One region of the Cytobacillus sp. genome, then DNA from elsewhere that is predicted to be linked to it. Evidence: riboswitches for the same ligand, from Rfam matches in the RefSeq annotation. Region 1 holds a riboswitch; the other holds the start of a gene.
What was found. A riboswitch is a leader RNA that binds a small molecule or an ion and turns the genes downstream of it on or off. The one in region 1 is predicted to bind cyclic di-GMP.
Positions count from the first base shown of each region.

Region 2: linked by a shared signal. The riboswitch ahead of ACEQ1T_RS16235 (hypothetical protein) and the one ahead of ACEQ1T_RS10955 (anti-repressor SinI family protein) in region 1 are both predicted to bind cyclic di-GMP.

Region 1 is NZ_CAXQGS010000058.1:13,960-19,156, reverse strand. Features, by position in the region: gene sipW (signal peptidase I SipW) at 1-415, shown strand, start outside; gene ACEQ1T_RS10975 (TasA family protein) at 495-1,229, shown strand; gene ACEQ1T_RS10970 (hypothetical protein) at 1,303-2,205, shown strand; gene ACEQ1T_RS10965 (DUF5658 family protein) at 2,245-2,592, shown strand; gene ACEQ1T_RS10960 (hypothetical protein) at 2,644-2,895, shown strand; cyclic di-GMP riboswitch class I at 3,038-3,126, shown strand; gene ACEQ1T_RS10955 (anti-repressor SinI family protein) at 3,154-3,303, shown strand; gene ACEQ1T_RS10950 (helix-turn-helix domain-containing protein) at 3,403-3,726, opposite strand; gene mnmH (tRNA 2-selenouridine(34) synthase MnmH) at 3,907-4,965, opposite strand.
Region 2 is NZ_CAXQGS010000089.1:4,102-9,298, reverse strand. Features, by position in the region: gene ACEQ1T_RS16240 (LCP family protein) at 1-875, shown strand, start outside; gene ACEQ1T_RS16235 (hypothetical protein) at 1,314-1,547, opposite strand; cyclic di-GMP riboswitch class I at 1,675-1,758, opposite strand; gene ACEQ1T_RS16230 (cell wall hydrolase) at 2,264-2,884, opposite strand; gene ACEQ1T_RS16225 (GDSL-type esterase/lipase family protein) at 3,199-4,470, opposite strand; gene ACEQ1T_RS16220 (penicillin-binding transpeptidase domain-containing protein) at 4,686-5,197, opposite strand, start outside.

The DNA.
Region 1 (5,197 bases):
TAATATTTCTACAGGCTCTGTTGTAGGAGTAAAAGCTGTTAATGATAAAACAAACCTGAAAAAAGATGATGTCATTACTTTTTACTCTCCAATTAAGGAAAATACTATTGTTACCCATAGGATCATAGATGTTAAGGGTGCAGGGGAGTTTACAGAGTATATCACACAAGGTGATAACAACCAGACAGAAGATCCAAGACCAGTTCCAGCTCAAAAGGTAATCGGTAAATTTTCAGGATTGGAAATCCCTTATCTTGGATATGTATTGCAGTTTCTTCAGTCTAAAAGCGGGATAGCACTAAGCTTAATCATACCGGGTCTTATTCTCATTATTTACAATGTCATCTCACTTTGGAGAGCTTTCTCTAAGGCTGCTGAAGGTAAAGAGTCGGATGACGCGCAGCAAACAGCATAATTACTTTGATTTCTATCCCAGGTAAAGCCAGGGATTGAGATAAATATTTTAGCTACATATATAAGAGGAGGAAAAAACAATGAATTTGAAAAAGAAAATGCTTACAGGGGTATCATCAATTGCACTAGGAGCAGTAGCAGTAATGGGAGGAACATTCGCTTATTTCAGCGACGAAGTTGAAGCAGAAAGCAAATTCACTAATGGAACATTAAACCTTCAGCCGGAGGCGCCATACTTAGAGCACTTCACTTTGACAAATTTCAAGCCTGGAGATAAGTTAGAAGCGTTGGTTCATAACCAAGAGCCTGCAATGGTTTTAAACAACCAAGGCACATTGCCGATGAATGTATTTATGAAAATGGATTCAACAGATGTTAAAGGCAGCAAAGATGCCTATATAGTAAAAGAATTGAAGTTTGGCGGAGAAGATCTGTTGGCAAAATATTTACCTGGTGATACTGAAGTCACTCTAGCTGAGCTTGATACTGCGCTAGAGGGAGATACAACACTTAATGGCAACAATATTGCTGGAGTGGGCAAGTATATTGGTTACTTAGATGCTCCTGGAACAAATGCTAGCGCAATCAAAGCTGTAACATATGCGATTGAGTTCAAGGATACAGGTTTACCTCAAAATGACCTTCAAGGCGATGAAATTACAATTGATTTCAAGTTTACTGGCCTTCAGTATGAAGGAGAAACGTTTAATCAAGCTAACGGAAACATTGATAACGGTTCTACTGGCGGAGGTGGCAACTTCGAGAGAATTGATAACGTAAACGAAAGAACAACAGCAGACGACAAGACTAACTAATGAATCATAAGCGGAGGGTGGGATCATTCCCACCTTCTTTACTATCAAAATTCTCTTAAAGAAGGGAATCTAAATGAATAGGAAATTATTTAAAGTTTTTACTTTCTTGTCAATATTGAGCTTGCTTTTCCTTTTGTACACGCCACTTTCCAAAACAGAGGCCGACCAAGTTCCGGATTATATTGATATTGATACATTTCCGCAAAATATTTTCATTGATATGGGAGAATTGAAACCAGGAGATAAAATTATTACAACGATTAATATACAAAACAAAGGAACCATCGACTTTACTTATTTTACGTATTCAGAGTTTTTAGAGGGCTCTTTACCATATTTTAATGCGCTGAAAGTCACAATTAGTGATGAAGGAAATCATATTCTTTATAATGGATTTCTTCATGGTTTGAAACACCTTGACCCGAGAAAGCTCCCAATTTTTAAGAGTGAGGAACTAAAATTTTTATTTGAAATACCGTATGAACTTGGGAACGAATACCAAGGATTGACTAGTTCATTTAATTTAGTATTCTCAGCGGAAGCACCAGAAACTAAACCTCCAACATGCGAAGAAGATTCAACCCAGTCAGGCTGTGAAAAACCGCCAAGCTGTGAAGAAGATCCAATCCAGTCAGGCTGCGAAGAACCGCCAAGCTGTCAGGAAGATCCAACCCAGTCAGGCTGTGAAGAACCGCCAAGCTGTAAAGAAGATCCTTCGCAACCAGGCTGTGAGGAGCCTCCAGTTGATGTTCCGGTAAATCCTCAGGGACCAAATAATCCGTCAGAATCTGGAAACGGAGGAACTGAACCTGAGAAACCTGAGAATGACACATTAAAAAATGCAAACAATACTAATAACCTACTCCCAGATACTGCAACAAATATTTATAATCTACTTTTAATAGGCGGGTTGTTATTTGTCTCAGGTGCTGTAATATTACTGATTTACATTAGAAAAACTCACCGCGAACTTTAAGGCCCTGAGGAACATTATCTTCATGGCCTAAATTTTTTAATTATTGAACTGCTTAAAAATAAGCTCAAAAGTGGTGATCACATAAAAAAGCTGTTTTATTATCTTGCCTTCTTAAATTTACTGGACGGATTTCTTACTGCACTTGGACTCCACTTTAATGTGATAGAAGAAAGCAATCCGCTAATGCGCAATCTTTATGACCTGCATCCTTTTTTATTTCTTTCTCTTAAAATAATTCTTTCTTGTTTACTTATCTTTTTATCAATATTTATCTCTGCAGAATCTAGAGTGAAGCTGTTTGCAGCAGGAGCTTCAGTTGTGTATTCAATCGTATGTCTGCTGCACTCTGTTTGGATTTTCTCATTAATTGTTAACAGCATTCATTAAAATCTAATTAGGAAATATATTATCAATATAAATAAGTTCAGGCGGTGTCCCATGTACAAAAAAAACTGCACTAAATGCCATAACTCATCTTTCAGCAGCAGTGAAACCGGAGAGTGGCTGTGCCCGGTTTGCGGAAATGACTTAACGAATGAAATATTTCTGGATGCAATGACACGGGAAGTAGTCCATATTGTCTATAAGAAAAAGAAACATTCACACACATATTCCCTTCAGCAAATTAATAAGAATTATAGGAAAAGAATCGGTCATTCTTACTATTCGAAACAGAGGACAATTAACTGATAATGGGAAACCTCAGAATTTTTGTCGAAAAACAAATTAATTTAATATTAAAATAATTAATTATATTTACAAAATAAGACACCATTAGCAATACGGCCATAGTAGAATACATTTATGGTAAAAATTTCTTTGAGCCGATAGGCGCAGAAAAAGGCAAACTCATTGAAAGATGGGGACGCAAAGTCACGGGTCTAAGGTATTGGACAATACTACGATGGCTGGGTTGCCTGGAATACGATACGTATCCTGGGGGGAAGAATGTTGACGGAGCAAAATGTAAAGGTTGAAGGAATTGATTTGGAGTGGCTGCAGTTAATTATGGAAGCAAAGAACTTAGGCCTGCAAAAGGAAGAAATTAGAGAGTTTTTACATAATAACAGAGCCAAAGAGGTTCTGATCGAAGCATAATATCCGGTATGGCTAAGTATTTCTGTTAGAGGCATCTCTATATGGAAATGCTTTTTATTTTGGCATAAAAATAAGCCTGTATATTCAGGCTCATTACATCTATGATTTTTGTCCGCTTCTCCACTTATTAAAATCCAAAAACTCCCGAAATTGCTCCTTCGAAACACCAGACTCCATCGCTTCCTTCACAATTTTCATCCATTCTGAATCAAGATCTTCCTTGTTGATTTGCTCATGAATTAAATGATCCACGGGGACATTCAGAACACCAGCAATTTTTTCAAGGAATTGAATCGATGGGTTGGTTTGCAGATTGCGCTCAAGTGAGCTTAAATATGATTTTGCCACACCAGCCTGGTCCGCAAGCTCGGATAAGGACATTTTCTTTTCCTGGCGAAGTTTTTTTACACGATCACCGATCATGGTATACCACACACCTTATTTTGTATGTAATAGGATTATATCATATATTTAGTTCCATATTAAGAACGATTTGTTCAATATTATTATCATCATACCACAGTGTCAACCGATTTAAATAGTTAGTTATCTAAGTTTTATAAAAATATATCTTTTGTCGCTCGCAAAAAGTAATGCTCCGCGTCAGAGGACGGGAGCATTTTGCTTTTCAATAATGTCAATAATTTGCTGTGCAGCTGCTTCCACATCATCTGCATTCACGTGGTGGAATTGACCTTCATAGTCATGCTGCTTAAAGGCATAGCGTGGATCGTAATAGTGTTCTAATAAAAGCTTGATAAATAGCTCGTAGTTTCCTGTTTCAGCTGATTCATCCAGCTGCTCGCGGATTTCAGTATCTTTCAGACGTTTTTTAATAAACACAAGGCTTTCATCCACTTTCGGTTTGAACCATTCTTCTTTATGATAAGGCTCAACATAGTCACGAATGATGCGCTGGACACGGGATTCCATGCTGGCGAACATATCAATGTGAATTCCGGTTTTTTTGGTATGGAGCAGCTCGTCCGGCTGAACAACCTTGCCTATTCGTTTGCTTTCGGCTTCCATAATAACATTAGGGGAACCTTTAACCTTAGAAAGGGCTTGATACAATAGAGCATCAAACGTTTTCTGTGTGCTGCCGTTTCCCATGCCAAAGGATCCGAAGATCGATCCGCGATGTCCTGCCATTTCTTCAAGGTCAATAACAGGATATCCTTTTTCGCTTAACACCTTCAGCACATCCGTTTTCCCTACGCCGGTCATTCCGTGCAGAACAACTGCTTTTTCAGGAATCAAGTCTGCTGTGTTTTCAAGTATATATTGACGGTACGCTCGATAGCCCCCAATTAAACGGGGGATTGAAACGCCCGCATATGTGATAAATGTAGTAACGGCCTTGCTGCGCATTCCGCCGCGCCAGCAGTAAATGACAGGCTGTAAGCCATCATTTTTAAGTTCTCTGATTTTCTGCATCATGGACGGAATTTTAGGTGAAACGATTTCCATCGCTCTCCACTTAGCCGCATCAGATCCTTCTTTTTTATATAGTGTTCCGATTTCTACACGTTCTTCATTAGTGAAAAGCGGCACATTGACAGCACCGGGAATGCTGCACTCCTCAAATTCAATTGGAGACCTGACATCGACCGGAACTGCGTTGTCCATTTGGATATATTGTTCGACTGCTATTTCTCTCATTTTAATGCCTCCAAAAAATAAAGTGAAACTTCAATCAGTGGGGGTTTTTCCCGCTGATTGTTAGTTGAACTAATCGGGCCTTACGGGCAGTTTGGGCCACGTTAATTCAACTTTGAATTTTACTGCAGTTTTAAATGGGGATCTTACTGCCCGTTAGACTGCGATAATGCTATATATCGCCCGTAAAGGAACGTTAATTGATTTTACTCTCTCTATTATACAGGATTTTGAA
Region 2 (5,197 bases), on a different contig from region 1:
TATTGGTACTTTTAATCGGCCTGATAGGATATGGATTTTATATTTATAACTCTTTTACAAAAGCAGTTGATACTGCATATGAACCTACAGAACGGGAAAAATCAGAAAAAAGAGGAGAAAAAATTACTCTCGAAGAAACCGAACCTTTTTCAGTCTTAATGCTTGGAGTAGATGAGCGTGAAGGTGATAAGGGGCGTTCAGATACGATGATTGTGCTGACAGTTAACCCAATTAAAAGTTCTATTAAAATGCTTAGTATTCCAAGAGACACCAGAACTGATATTGTTGGACATGGAACAGTTGACAAAATCAACCACGCTTATGCATTTGGGGGAGTTGATATGTCAGTTGCTTCCGTTGAAAATTTCTTGGATATACCAGTGGATTATTATATAAAGATGAACATGGATGGATTTGCAGATATTGTGGATGCTGTAAGGGGAATTAATGTGCAAAATGATTTGAGTTTCACACAGGATTCATATCATTTTAACAAGGGAGACATTCATTTAGATGGACGAGAAGCACTTGCATATATAAGAATGCGGAAGAATGACCCCAATGGTGACTTTGGAAGACAGAAAAGGCAGCGGCAGGTTATTCAGGGGGTAATAGATAAAGGAGTAAGTATCGGCTCACTAACTCGTTTGGATGATATTTTTGAAGCAATCGGAAAAAATGTAAAGACTGATATAGCATTTAGTGAAATGGTTGAAATTCAGAAAAATTATAAGCAAGCCAGTAAAAAAATTGATCAATTAACACTAGAAGGTTCAGGGCAATATTTAGGAGACATCTGGTATTTGATCGTTTCTGAAGAAGAAAAGATAAGAGTTCAAACTGAGCTAAAGACCCACTTAGAGTTAAATAAATGAATCTCTACCAAAGCTGGCCATAGATTATGACCAGCTTTTAATTTCGACAAAATTTGAAAATTCCAAGAGAAATTTGCAGAATTTTTTGTTGTTTCATTTTTATAAAAAGGCGGTATAGATAAATAATTAATTTACAGGTCTATCCATTTTAAATATGAGGAGTGATAACAATGAAAATAAGAGCCGGCAGCTGGCAAATGTTGTCCAATCAAGAGAAATTATTTCTTTTAAATGCAATAAGTAATCGGCCGCAAACTAAAAGCAGAGGAGAGCATTAACTATTGATTGTCTAAGAATCGCTTCTGTGAACATTTCTATAAAAGCATGAATATCCAATTCCGAACTGAATATATTCCACCATTCAAAAGTATCAGCCGCCAGCCAAAGACCTCTGTCATTGGCTGGCGGCTGATACCAATTTTATACATTTTAACTTATTTACTCATAAATCGCATGAAATGCTGAGCCTTTCAATTTTTTAATTGCAAAAAAGAGATTATCCAAGCATTCTTTTCGAATATTCTCTTCACAAACAAAGTCATCTAAAAGTTCTTTTTTCAGTCTTGCAGCGATAATTGAAAACTGCTCTTCTGAAATCCGCTTTGAATTTTCAGAAATTAAATTTTCTGCAATTTCTTTTTCAAAATATTCCACTGATCCAAAAAAGCTCATCTATTTTCCACCTTTCTATAATTGAAATACGGTCTTATTTACCATCCTCAAGGCATCAAGACCATCCAAAAATATGGCGGATTCTGCAATATAACCTATTAATCTAGCCTGCACTTATCCGTTCATTTTTGGCAGCTCGACTATCATAGTGAATAACCTTAGACTCGCGGCTTTGCGTCCTTACTTTTCAATAAGTTTGCCTTTTCAATTTCATACTTTAATAATAGAACTTTTGTAATGCGTTTTCAATAATCTTATATATATTACAAAAGAAATATCCGCCATTGTCCCTAATCGCTTCCTGCACAATATTCATATTAATCATCATTCCTTATTGTACCTTTCCCCAATTACAAAGTTAAAAACACAATTTTCTGAATGCGATTTTCACATAGATAACTAATACATTGGAAATGGAAAAAGACTTGCTAATATACAATGCAATAGTTGATATAATATTTATATTCTTAATGTTAGTTATTTTATTAATACATTTTTCACCTGTTATCCCTGGCGCTCGTATGGCGAACATTATTCTTTTTTCAGACTTTTTGTCCATGGTTGAAAGGCAATTGGTAAAATTATAGATCGCATTTATTATACTTAAATTGGAAACACATGCTAATTTGAGGCGAAAAGTAGAGGTTTAGTAAACTAATGGAATATAATATGTATAAGACTGGCTGGCACTTTTATTCAGCCAGTCTTAATATTTTTTAGTAAGCGAAACGGTGGCTGCCAATTTGTTTGATTACGGTCCGGGTGAAGATCCACTGATCAGTTACGAGCTTCGGGTTATAGTAATACACTGCTCCGTTGGAGGGGTCCCACCCTAAAAACGCATCTTTTACTGCCTGGTATGAGTTCTTGCTTGGCTGCAGCTGAAATTGTCCGTCATTAATCGCTGTAAAAGCATTTCTCTGGAAAATGACATTACGGATAGTCTCTGGAAATTCACTTGAGTCAACACGATTTAACAATACAGCTGCAACAGCAACCTGTCCCTCATAGCTTTCTCCGCGGGCTTCCCCGTTCACAACATGAGCCATCATATTAACATTGTAAATCATATTAGCTGTCTCCATTCCGACAATTCCATCAGGCCGTAAACCAAAGTCCCTCTGAAACTCCTTTACTGCTTGTACAGTTAGCGGTCCGTAGAATCCAGTTGTTTCATCCTGAAAATACCCAAGCTTATTCATTAACCCCTGTACATATGATACTTCAGACCCTAAAGACCCTTCCTTCAGAAGCTGAGCGGCCTTTGTTTCTATTTGATTGAAGCCAGCTAAAATAACAAACATCATGGATACAATTATGTACTTCATAAATTTCATGTTTTTTCTCCTCTTAATATGTATTTTTGCGTGTTAGGGTAAAAAAGTTCACCTCCTTCTCTTAATACCGCAGAACATCCTTCATTCTTTTCCCTGCTTATGAATTCAAAAACCCCATCAAAAGATAGAATTTGGCAATCGGGTCGTTTTACCTGTGCCAGCTGCTGGGAATAGAGGCAGTCGAAAGTCCGGACTTTAAATGAAGGCCCTCAAAAAAATTATTAATACATATTAGCTTGCCGATGCCTTTCTCAGCACCTTTTCTAAACAATAAAAACCCCAGCTTAGCACCACTAAGCCAGGGTTTTCTTTCCTTACTTTATTAAAGCCTGCGCTCTTACCATTACCACTGCAAATTGTGCTCTGTTTGCTGAATTATGCAATCCAAAGTTCCCGTTACTAAAACCAATCATAAGTTTATTATCTGTAACGGCGTCAATATATGGAGTGCCCCAGTAAGAGGAATTGATATCGCGGTATGACGGATAAACCCCATCACCTTTTAATCCAAAAGCAGATGCCAGGACCTTCGCCATTTGCACTCTGGTTAATGGACTATCAGGATTAAAGTTTTCACTCTTTGTGAATACACCTGCTTCGGTAAGTTTGGCAATCGCCATATAAGCAGGATGACTTTCCGGTACATCTTTATATCCGGGATTTTCCGGAATAGAGGTTGTCATCGGTATACTGTTGTATAGAATCAATGCAGCCTCTGCTCTGGTTATCGCTTTTTCAGGATAAATATTTCCTTTTTCATCAAGTTGAAGCAGCTTCCCTGCCAGGAGCATATTAAGCTCTTTCGCTGCCCAGTGTCCTTCCGGAAGATCGGCAGCCGTTTTTTGTGACAACATCATAGCATCCAGAAGGGCCTCACTCAGCAATTTGTACCCTTCAAGATTTGGGTGGATATCCTCTGGATTTGGGACATATTGTCTTGGATTATCTCCAAACTTTTCATAGACTGGAACAAATGAAGCACCATTTACAAGTGCAGCTGCTTCGATTGTTTTATTGAGAGTATGCGTCAGCTGAATCAGCTCCGGCTTCTGCTCTTCAGAAATGAATGGAAACGGAAAGTAATAGCCCATAACATAAACGGATGCATCCGGATTTAATTGTTTGATTTTCTGAAGGATCAAATTGTAGTTTTCAGAAATACTCTTTAGAGAACCAGGTATCTTTGATGGATCAAGCAGGATGGTGCCCTTCTCTCTATCAATCTCTGCTTCACTTAATAAATCATTTGCTCCTGCTGAAATAGTAATGAAATTTGAATTCTTAATAGCTTCCTGTAAGTTGGGTTTTGTATTAAGGTCAGCCAGTACATTGTATGTCTTGTAGCCCGGGATTGCGAATGCCTTGGAATATGTACCTAGAGCGTTTTGTTCTTCCAAATACTCTGCCGTCAAATCAGCATATCCATCAGCTATTTTCTTATCATACGTCACGCCGGCTGCCAGAGAATCCCCCAACGCCAGGTATTGAACTGGAACATCTACTGCTGCCGAAACAGGTGTTAACAAACTCAGCAATAAAACTGCAATTAAACCTAAACTTCCTAACCCCTTCTTCCAATTAATCATGAACCATTCTCACTCTCCCTTTTTTATAGTAAAAAAAGTATGAATATTCTAGTAGGTATATGTATTCATTTTACAGGAATTATTTACTATAATATATAACTAAATATTCAAATTATTCGACAAGCTATAACAAATGGTGACAGGCACCACCAGAATTTTGTCGAATAAAAAAGCCTGCATTCTTTTCCAAATGCAGACCCTTCATACAAATTCTATTAAAACCGCCCTTTATGCTCCTCAAATACTTTCTTCACTTTCTCCACTACCACTTTCGATCCGCCGCTGTTTTCAACGCCCTCCATCATCATCGCGATGAGCAGCTTGGGAGACTGCGGATTGTAGGCAACGAACAGGCCATTCTCCTGGCCTTTTTCATCCGCACTTTTCTTCAACTCGGCGGTTCCGGTTTTCCCAGCCAACGGGTAATCCTTCATATAAGCCGTACGGCCGGTTCCGCTGGGATCCTGAATGACTTTAGCCATTGCGGCTGCCACCGTATTCGCAGTTCCTTCGCTCATCACGCCTTCTTTCAGCACCTGTCCTTTTTCCTCTTCTTCCAGGAGAACAGGCTTGATCATGGAGCCTTTATTGATAAAAGGTGTATATGAAGCAGCAAGATGGACAATGCTCATTTCCACCTGGCCCTGGCCATAGCCGGAATCTGCCAGCAGGATTTCTGTGTCCAGGCCGCCAATCTTGGATTGTTCAAGCGGGAATACGTATGGAA